Bradyrhizobium sp. AZCC 1610: one gene and its partners. The protein of the gene in region 1 interacts with the protein of each later gene in a pairwise test. Links are inferred from orthologs where the notes say so. Each region holds a gene or a part of one and is shown on either strand. Other genes may lie near its edges.

The links.
Region 2: the proteins of V1279_RS11430 (region 1) and ctaD interact in binary tests that used the Escherichia coli proteins (3 or more experiments, as listed by UniProt). The link is inferred for Bradyrhizobium sp. AZCC 1610 from one-to-one orthologs.
Region 3: the proteins of V1279_RS11430 (region 1) and dnaE interact in binary tests that used the Escherichia coli proteins (3 or more experiments, as listed by UniProt). The link is inferred for Bradyrhizobium sp. AZCC 1610 from one-to-one orthologs.

The regions. Positions count from the first base shown.
Region 1 is NZ_JAZHRR010000001.1:2,401,648-2,404,628, reverse strand. Bases 17-2,846 are described here. They hold V1279_RS11430 (aminotransferase), read right to left. Parts: upstream 2,103-2,846; coding sequence 930-2,102; downstream 17-929. Other genes in these bases: V1279_RS11420 (GNAT family N-acetyltransferase), read right to left, coding at 2,604-2,846; V1279_RS11425 (rhodanese-like domain-containing protein), read right to left, coding at 2,111-2,440; V1279_RS11435 (polyamine ABC transporter substrate-binding protein), read right to left, coding at 17-884. In the rest of the region: more of V1279_RS11435, read right to left, coding at 1-16; more of V1279_RS11420, read right to left, coding at 2,847-2,981. UniProt on the Escherichia coli protein: Shows aminotransferase activity with methionine and histidine as substrates, and to a lesser extent also with phenylalanine.
Region 2 is NZ_JAZHRR010000001.1:6,520,481-6,523,628, reverse strand. Bases 113-3,109 are described here. They hold ctaD (cytochrome c oxidase subunit I), read left to right. Parts: upstream 113-804; coding sequence 805-2,415; downstream 2,416-3,109. Other genes in these bases: V1279_RS31995 (universal stress protein), read left to right, coding at 2,731-3,109; V1279_RS32005 (hypothetical protein), read left to right, coding at 257-460. Also shown: more of V1279_RS31995, read left to right, coding at 3,110-3,148. UniProt on the Escherichia coli protein: Cytochrome bo(3) ubiquinol oxidase is the terminal enzyme in the aerobic respiratory chain of E.coli that predominates when cells are grown at high aeration.
Region 3 is NZ_JAZHRR010000001.1:3,572,561-3,576,762, forward strand. What follows is about bases 138-4,188. They hold dnaE (DNA polymerase III subunit alpha), read right to left. Parts: upstream 3,848-4,188; coding sequence 338-3,847; downstream 138-337. In the rest of the region: V1279_RS17695 (carbonic anhydrase), read right to left, coding at 1-97. UniProt on the Escherichia coli protein: DNA polymerase III is a complex, multichain enzyme responsible for most of the replicative synthesis in bacteria. This DNA polymerase also exhibits 3' to 5' exonuclease activity. The alpha chain is the DNA polymerase catalytic subunit.

The DNA of each region.
Region 1 (2,981 bases):
AAGTCGGAATTCTTCGCCGCGACATCCGGGCGGTAGAGATAGTTGATCAGCTCATAGGCCTCCGCGACGTTCTTCGCATCAGCGGGGATCGCGAGATTGTCGAAGAACATCTGCGCGCCTTCCTTCGGGATGGTGTAGCCGATCTCGATGCCGTTCCTGGTTTCCGCCGCGCGGCTGCGCGCCTGCATGATGTCGCCGGACCAGCCCACCACAAAGCAGATCTCGCCGGATGCCAGCGCGCCCAGATATTCCGAGGAATGAAACTTGCGGACATTGGGCCTGATCTTGCTGACGAGCTCGGCGGCCTTTTCCAGATCGGCCTGCCTGGTCGAGTTCGGATCGATCCCGAGATAGCTGAGCGCCGCGGGCAGAATGTCGTCGGCAGAGTCCAGCATGTGGATGCCGCAATCCCTAAACTTTGCGAGGTTCTCTGGCTTGAAGACGATGTCCCAGCTATCGATCTTGACGTCGGGCCCAAGGATTTTCTGCGCGATCTTGACGTTGTAGCCGATGCCCGTGGTGCCCCACATGTAGTTGGCGGCGTAATTATTGCCGGGATCGTAGGTCGCAAGCTGGCTGGTAACCACCGGCCAGGCGTTGGCGAGGTTGGGCAGCTTCGACTTGTCGAGCTTGACGAAGACTTTTGCGGTGATCTGGCGCTGCAGGAAATAGCCGGTGGGCACCACGACGTCGTAGCCCGACTTCCCGGCCAACAGCCGCGTCTCCAGCGTCTCGTTCGCGTCGAAGGTGTCGTAGACCACCTTGATGCCGGTCTCCCTGGTAAAATCCTCCAGCACCCCCGGCGCCATATAGTTCGACCAGTTGTAGAAGTTCACGGTGCGCTCCTGCGCCCATGCGGGCGAGAGCGACAGCGCGACCGTCATCACACCGATCAGGCGAAGCGAACCTCGGAGAAGGTCATGCATCTGCTACCTCTTGCGGCGGCCGTGCACCGCGTCCGACAGGCGCTCCAGCGCGGTGTCCAGCGTTTCGTCCTTCTTGGAAAAACAGAACCGCACCACCGAGGTCACCGCGTCCTGCTCGTAGAACGCCGATACTGGAATCGCAGCGACTTTATAATCGGTCACGATCCGCTTGCAAAACTCGACGTCGGTTTCGTTGAGACCGAGCGGCGACAGATCGACGGTGAGAAAATATGTGCCCTGCGACTTCAGCACGGGAAAGCCGATGCTCTCCAGTCCCTTCGTCAAACGGTCCCTGCTCCGCGCCAGTTCCTTGCGCATGTCGTAGAAATATTCATCTGATTTGCCGAGGCCATAGGCGACGGCAGCCTGCAGGTTCGGCGCGGTGGTGAAGGTCAGAAACTGGTGCACTTTTGCCGCCACCCGCAACAGCGGCGGCGCAGCGCAGACGAAGCCGACCTTCCATCCCGTCAGCGAAAAAATCTTGCCGGCGCTGCCGACCTTGATGGTGCGGTCGCGCATGCCCGGAATCGTGATCAGCGGGATATGCTCGCGGCCGTCGAAGATCACGTGCTCCCAGACCTCGTCGCAGATCGCGATGGTATCGAACTGCTGGCAGAACCGCGCCAGCAATTCGAGATCCTCGCGGGGATAGACGACGGCGGCCGGATTGAGCGGGTTGTTGAACAGCACCGCCTTGGTCTTGGGATTGAAGACGCTGGCCAGCATCTCTTCCGTCAGCCGCCAGCCCGGCGGCTCGAGCCGCAGCAGGCGCGGAATGCCGCCGGCCTGGCGGATGATCGGCAGATAGCTGTCATAGACCGGCTGGAACACCACGACCTCGTCGCCGGGTTCGACGACGGCGAGGATAGACGCCGTCAGCGCCTCGGTGCCACCCGAAGTCACCATCACTTCCGTCATCGGATCGAGCGAGAGACTATGCCAGCGGCCGTAATGCGCCGCTATCGCCTGCCGCAGTTCGGGAATGCCCATCATCGACGGGTACTGGTTGTAGCCGTTCACCGTCGCGTCGGCTGCAGCGCGGCGGATGTCCTCCGGTCCGGGATCGTCAGGAAAGCCCTGGCCGAGATTGATGGCGTTGTTGTCGCGGGCGGCCTGCGACATCGCCTCGAACACGGTGACGGGAAGGTCGGCAAAGACCTTGTTCATGGATGTCATGGTGGAGATCAGCCGCCGGTTTTGGTCTGCAATCCCGCAGCCTTCCACGCCAAAATGCCGCCCGCCAGATGCTTGTCATAGGGCAGACCAGCCGCCTGCGCCGCCAGCGACGCCGTCACCGAGCGCTTGCCGGAGCGGCAGGCAAACACCACCTGCTTGCCCTTGGGATCGGAAATGGCCGCCGGATCGAACGACTGCAGCGGAACCACCACGCCGTCCGGATAGGCTTCCACCGCGACCTCGTTCGGCTCGCGGACATCGACCAGCAGATAGCGGCCCTCCGCCATCCCCTTCGCCACATCTTCCGGCGTCAAATCGTGCACCTGATGGTCCGCCACGCAATATCCTCCTGACAACCCGTCGCCAGGGCTCCGATAGGCCCCGGCCAAGCGGGCGCCAAAGTCGCCCCTCGCGAGACGAAAATCAAGCGCCGTGAACGGTTTAAACGGTCGCCAGAACCCTGCCGCTGCCCAGCGCGCTTATTCTCCGCCACCCCTGTTTTCAGGTCAGAAGTTCTTTCGCGATGGGCCAGGCGCCTTGCGGCGTTTGAGGGCCGGTCGCCTTGTAGCCGCGACAAAGGTAGAAGTCGCGGGCATTTGAGCTTGCCTCAGCGCGCACCGAAGGGAACTCGCGGTCGCGCATCAGCCCTTCGAGCCTATCGAGCAATCCGGCGCCTACGCCCTGCCCGGCAAATTCAGGCGCAGCATACAAGCCCTCCAGCGTGTCGCCGCGAATGGCCCCCCATCCGGCTATGACGCCGTTGAGCTCGGCAACCCATACTTCCAGCTCACGCAGCTTTCGCTCCATCCCGGAGAGCGTGAGCTTCGACGCCCACGCCTGCGCTTCGGCCTTCGGCATCATTGGAGGCGCGAGTTCAAG
Region 2 (3,148 bases), 4.1 Mb from region 1 along the record:
GGCTCTGTCGATTGCCGATCGAGGTTACGTCATGGAAACCGGTCATATCGTTCGTAGCGGGTCCACCAAGAAACTCATAGACGATCCTGAAGTCCGGCGTGCCTATCTCGGACTCGTTGAGACGTCAGCTAATGACGGAAAAACCGTCGAGAGTAGCGTCTGTCCTATGTGATAACCGGCCGCGAGGACACAGTTTCGTATCAAGTCGGAAGGAAGGCAGGTTGAGTTGCTAGTTCCGCTTAAAGTCGAGCATGCCATGACCAAGGAAGACGCGATTGATGAACTTAGATCGCTGCAACGGAACGGTGAAGGCTCCAACGTGCACGCGAACGCCGAGACGGTTCTTTGCGACTTCCTTGATGCAGCCGGCTATGGAGAGGTCGCACGCGAGTTCCGGAAGATCCACGAGATGTATCCGGTGGTGACCCCTAGATATTCGAAGCCTTCTTGGCCGTCGTAGGCAGAAGATAGGCGAACGGCTACACCAAGGATCGTCCGTGCTGAATTGTTGGGTCCAGCTCCATCATTCGGGCCTCCGGACATCCAAGGCAGCGGTGTCGATTGGGAGAGTCCGTTACGATTTCGAACGAGGAAAGCGTGCTCAGCGATGGAGAGGGCGAGTAAACGGCAATCACGGCGCTGGCGGTTGATTGATCAAGAAACATGCACTCAAACAATAATAAAATTCGATTGTCGCCTGCATCCTCCGATGAGACACAATAGCAGATGTGGCGGATGTCGAAGGCCACGGGAGCATTCGGCGCTTGTATCACTCGCGGGTGAGCTGCTTGATCGGAGCTAGTGATGCCGACTATGTCGAGAGTTAGCGACGCGCCCGAGAGAGGTCACGCATATCCGAGCGGCTGGCGCCGCTATCTTTACTCAACCAACCACAAAGACATTGGCACGATGTACTTCGTGTTTGCTATCTGCGCAGGTCTGATCGGTGGAATCATTTCAGTTGTAATTCGGATGGAATTGCAGCAGCCGGGCCTCCAGATTTTCACGAACACGAATACCTACAATGTATTTGTAACCGGCCACGGCCTGATCATGATCTTTTTCACGCTCATGCCGGCGATGATGGGTGGATTTGGCAATTGGATGGTGCCGCTGATGATCGGCGCGCCGGACATGGCGTTTCCGCGCATGAACAACATATCGTTTTGGCTACTGCCTGCATCATTTGCACTGCTCATTATCTCGATGTTCGTCGAAGGCGAGCCCGGCTCGAGCGGCGCCGGTACCGGTTGGACGCTGTACGCGCCGTTGTCGACCTCGGGCCATCCGGGACCGGCCGTCGATTTCGTAATCCTGTCGATGCATATCGCGGGTGCGTCTTCGATCCTCGGCTCGATCAATTTCATCACCACCATATTCAATATGCGGGCGCCGGGTATGAGCCTGCATAAAATGCCGTTATTCGCCTGGTCGGTCCTCGTGACGGCCTTCCTGTTGTTGCTGTCGCTGCCTGTGCTCGCCGGCGCCATTACCATGCTTCTCACCGACCGCAATTTTGGAACGACGTTTTTCGCGGCGGAGGGCGGCGGAGATCCGGTATTGTATCAACATCTTTTCTGGTTCTTCGGTCATCCCGAGGTTTACATCATGATTCTGCCGGGCTTCGGCATCGTCAGCCACGTCGTTTCCACATTCAGCCGCAAGCCGATCTTCGGCTATCTCGGAATGGTCTATGCACTGGTTGCGATCGGATTTATCGGATTTCTCGTCTGGGCCCATCATATGTACACGGTCGGGATGTCAAGCACCGCCCAGGCGTATTTCGCGTTGGCCAGCATGGTGATCGCAGTTCCAACTGGCATAAAGATCTTTTCCTGGATAGCAACCATGTGGGGCGGCTCCATAACATTTCGAACGCCGATGCTGTGGGCGATCGGATTCATCTTCGTGTTTACGGTCGGCGGTGTCACCGGTGTTGTGCTCGCCAATCCGGGCATCGACCGGACGTTGCAGGACACTTACTACGTAGTTGCGCATTTCCATTATGTACTGTCGCTTGGCGCCGTATTCGCGATCTTCGCAGGTTGGTATTATTGGTTCCCGAAAATGACTGGATACATGTACTCGGAAGCCCTCGGCAAACTGCACTTCTGGCTGACCTTTGTCGGCGTCAACCTTGCGTTTTTTCCGATGCATTTCCTCGGATTGTCGGGAATGCCGCGACGAGTTGCAGATTATCCCGACGCATTTGTAGGCTTGAACCAGATTGCCTCGATGGGGTCCTATGTCTCCGCAGCCGGTCTGATCGCGTTCTTCGTGGGCATGGTTTATGCCTTCGTACGGAAGGAGAGGGCTGCGGACAATCCGTGGGGACCTGGCGCAACCACGCTGGAGTGGACGTTATCTTCGCCGCCACCGTTTCATCAATTTGAGATCTTACCCCGAATTGAATAGATCAATTCTACGAGCTCTACAAATCAGCCGCGCCGACGTGGCAAAGGAGCCGGCAGACGCCTCCGATTCCGCGTCAACGATGCTCCGCTTTGCGTCGCACGCACGGTAGCGGTTGAAGCCATCGTTAAAGGGATCCGAGCCCGTGCGCAGACCGAAAGGTGTCACACAAGGCACTCCATTCTCATCCAACCGCAAAAATGTATTCAAGCGTCAATAGAATTCGTTTGTCTAACGTCCTTGCAAGATGGATCCTCAAGTGCTGCCGAGACGATCTTAAAGCGAAGCGGCATACGCGGTGACAAGTGGAGAGTGATTGTGATCAAGGACATTCTGGTGACCCTTCCGGCGGGCGATACGCCGTCCTTCGCGGTGGACTACGCCGCAACAGTCGCCAGAACTTTCAATGCGCACCTCACGGGCATTGCATTTGTGCAAGACGTGGCCAGCTCTGGAGCGTTGTTTGACTGGGCTCCGACGATTGTTCTGGATGATTATCGTCGAGAAGTGGAAGCTGCCGCTGAAGCTGCCAAAGCCCGGTTCGAGGAAACGTGCCAGCGAGAAGGCCTCTCCGCTGAATCGATGATTCTCAACGCGGGAGCGGTCAGCCTTCCTGAACTCCTTGCACGCGCAGCGCGGAGGTTCGATTTGACAATCCTTCCTCAGGCTGACCCGGAGGACGAGCGGTCGGAGGAGGTGATGATCGAGGCAGCCTTGCTGGGATCCGGTCGCCCAA
Region 3 (4,202 bases), 1.2 Mb from region 1 along the record:
CGAGCGTCAGTCCCAGTGCCGAAGCCGCGAAGAGAACAACGGAGCGCCGTGAGGGCGCCCGTGGATGAAGCTGGTCAGAGAAGCATTTTTCGCACATTGCGCTCTCCTTGCCTTACGGCTTGCCGCGTCGAAGTTGATGACCCTGATTCGCCATAGCGGCTATGGTTGCGCGGCGAAGCTTCGCTGAAGCTGGATAGTTAAGCTCTCAATCTCGAGCCGCTGTAAAAGGCGCGAGACTCCCGCGTAAAATTCACGGCTAGAAGCGACGGATTCTCGCCAGGTTCGTGAAGATACTGGCAACCTCAAGTATCATGATAGCGCCATGTGGAGGGGTTGCCTACAGCGTCTGCACATCCACCACGCCCGCCACCGCCTTGATCGCACCTGCGATCTGCGGCGAGACCTTGAAGCGCCCCGGCAGCTTCATCTCCACCTCGGTCTGGAGGTCGAGCATGATGACGAGCGAGACGTCGCCATCGGCGCCGCCCGATGGCCCGGGCGCAGGCTTGGCCGGCAGGCCCTTTGCCGAACCGTTTGGCGCGGCAGCTTCCGGCATGTTGAGCCGTCGCGCGATGGAATCCAGCGGCTTGGTGTCGCGAACGAAAATCCGCAGGCCTTTTTGGGTCTTGGCCGCGGCGTCATCCAGCGGCTCGGCATGCAGCACCCGGGCGCGCACGTCCTCGCCCTGCAGTTCGGCGCCGAGCTGCAGCAACACCGCAGCCCCCGGCTCCAGCACGTCGCGGTATTGCGCGAGGCCTTCGGAAAACAGCACGGCCTCGAAATGCCCAGTTGGGTCTGACAGTCCCATGATGCCCATCTTGTTGCCGGTCTTGGTGCGCCGCTCCATCCGCGACACCACAGTGGCCGCGACCTTGCCCGCGGTCGCGCCGGTCTTCACCGCGCGCGAGAATTCCGCCCAGGTCTGCACCCGCAGCCGCTTCAACACCGTGGCGTAATCGTCGAGCGGGTGGCCGGACAGGAAGAAGCCGACGGCGTCGTATTCACGGCGGAGCTTTTCGGCCGGCAGCCACGGCTCGATTTGCGGCAGCATGATAGTCGGCGCGTCGGCAGCGTTGCCGAACATGTCGTTCTGACCGATCGTTGCCGCCTCGTGGCTGCGCTGGCAGGCGGCGAGAATAGCATCAGCGCCGGCAAAGACGCGGGCGCGGTTGGATTCGAGCGTGTCGAATGCGCCGGCGGCAGCTAAGCTTTCGATCACGCGCTTGTTGATGGCGCGCGGATTGACCCGTGCCGCGAAGTCCGCGAGCGAGGTGAAGACGCCCTTGCGCCGCTCCTCGACGATTAACTCCACCGCCTGGGGGCCGACACCCTTCAGCGCGGCGAGCGCATAGTAGATGGTGTTCTCGCCAACCTCGAAGGTCGCGCCCGAACGGTTGAGATTCGGCGCCTCGACCTTGATGCCGAGCCGCTGCGCCTCGGCGCGAAATTCCGAGAGCTTGTCGGTGTTGTTGAGTTCGAGCGTCATCGACGCCGCCAGAAACTCCACCGGGTAATGCGCCTTCATGTAGGCGGTGTGGTAGGACACCAGCGCATAGGCCGCCGCGTGGCTCTTGTTGAAGCCGTAGTCGGCGAACTTGGCGAGCAGCTCGAAGATCGTATCGGCCTGCCCCTTCGGCACGCCGTTGTTGACCGCGCCGGCGACGAAGATCGCGCGCTGCTTTTCCATCTCGGCGCGGATCTTCTTGCCCATCGCGCGGCGCAGCAGGTCGGCGTCGCCGAGCGAATAGCCGGCCATCACCTGTGCGATCTGCATCACCTGTTCCTGGTAGATGATGACGCCGAACGTCTCCTTCAGGATCGGCTCCAGGATCGGATGCAGATATTCCGGCTCCTCGTCGCCGTGCTTGCGCGCGCAATAGGTCGGGATGTTGGCCATCGGACCCGGGCGATAGAGCGCCACCAGCGCGATGATGTCCTCGAAGCGGTCGGGCCGCATATCGATCAGCGCGCGCCGCATGCCCTGGCTTTCCACCTGGAACACGCCGACCACGTCGCCCCGCGCCAGCATCTGGTAACTCGGGGCATCGTCGATCGGCAGCGTCGGCAGATCGACGTGGATGTTGCGCTGCCTGAGCAGCTTCACCGCGACATCGAGCACGGTCAGCGTCTTCAGGCCGAGGAAGTCGAACTTAACGAGCCCCGCCGGCTCGACCCACTTCATGTTGAACTGGGTCACCGGCATGTCGGATTTGGGATCGCGGTAGAGCGGCACCAGTTCGCTCAAGGGCCGGTCCCCGATCACGATGCCGGCGGCATGGGTCGAGGCGTGGCGCGTCAGCCCTTCGAGGCGCTGGGCGATGTCGAAGGCGCGCGCCACCACCGGGTCCTCGTCGCGGAACGCCTGCAGCTTCGGTTCGCTCTCGATCGCCTGCGCCAGCGTCACCGGCGCGGCAGGATTTTGCGGTACCAGTTTTGTTAATTTATCGACCTGGCCGTAGGGCATCTGCAGCACGCGGCCGACGTCGCGCAGCACGCCTCGCGCCTGCAGCGTTCCGAAGGTGATGATCTGCGCGACCTGATCGCGGCCGTAGCGCTGCTGCACATAGTCGATCACCTCGCCGCGGCGGTCCTGGCAGAAGTCGATGTCGAAGTCCGGCATCGACACGCGTTCGGGATTGAGGAAGCGCTCGAACAGCAGGCCAAAGCGGATCGGATCGAGATCGGTGATGGTCAGCGAATAGGCGACCAGCGAACCGGCGCCGGAGCCGCGGCCGGGGCCGACCGGAATGTCGTGGGCCTTGGCCCATTTGATGAAGTCCGACACGATCAGGAAGTAGCCCGCATAGTTCATGCGGTTGATCACGTCGATCTCGAAGGCGAGACGCTTTTGGTACTCCTCTTCCGTGGTGCCGGGCGACAGGCCGTGAACCTGCAGGCGCCTTGCGAGCCCCTCCTCGGCCTGGCGCTTCAGCTCCGCGGCCTCCTCAGCTACCGCATCGGAGCCTGAGCCGGCGCCGACCGTGAAGCGCGGCAGGATAGGCTTTCGCGTCTTCGGGCGAAACGAGCAGCGCTCCGCGATCTCGATCGTCGAGGCCAGCGCTTCCGGAATATCGGCGAACAGCACCGCCATCTCGGCGCGGGTCTTGAAGCGATGATCGGGCGTGAGCTGGTCGCGGTCGGTCTCGGCGATCAGCTTGCCACCGGCGATGCACAACAGCGCGTCGTGGGCCTCGTAATCGTCATTCGATGCGAAATATGGCTCGTTGGTCGCGACCAACGGCAATCCCTTGGCATAGGCGAGATCGATCAGGCCGGATTCGGCGCGGCGCTCCTTGTCGATGCCGTGGCGCTGCAATTCGACATAGAGGCGATCGCCGAACAGGCTCGCCAGCCGGTCGCAACGGGCTGTCGCGAGGGCGGTGTGATCGGCATGCAGCGCCAGCGAGATCGGGCCGTCGGGACCGCCGGTCAGCGCGATCAAATCCTCGGCATCGCCTTCCAGCCATTCGAGCTTGATGTGCGGGGATTGATGGACCGGCGTTTCCAGAAACGCCCGCGAGTTCAGCCGCATCAGGCTGCGGTAACCGCGCTCCCGCGCCGCCAGCAATACGATTCGCGACGGCGCCGAGGCCAGCGCGTTGCGCGCGTTCGGGTCCTGGTCGCCGAAATCGACGGCGAGTTCGCAGCCAATGATCGGCTGGATGCCGTAGCCGGCCATCTTGTCGGAGAATTCCAGCGCCCCGAACATGTTGTCGGTGTCGGTCAGCGCCAGGGCCGGCTGACGGTCGGCCTTCGCCAGCTCGCCGAGCTTGGCGATCTTGATCGAGCCCTTCAGCAGCGAATAGGCCGAATGAACGTGAAGATGAACGAATCCGGCACTGGACATGGTCGCTTAACGGGCTCTTATCATGGTGGGGAGCGATCATCGGCCGCTGATGCGCACCGACTCGCCACCGCAATGGTGATGCCTTGACCTGCCTAAGTCCACGCGGAACGCAGCTTCCGCGCCCGCCATCCGGCTTTTCCCCAGCCCGTCCGCAAGTCGGCCTGGATCAGGTTTTCGCCCGGCCTCAAAGCTGCGGAATCACCTGCGCCCAGACCGCGATCATCCCGACAAACAGCGCAATCGAGGCCAGCGCCGCCGCTTCTTCCACGAACATCCGCAACATCGTCCGACTCCCTACGATATGAGAACATATGAGGAACATTGTTCCTTTTTTGTTCCAGGAGTCAAGGGGCGG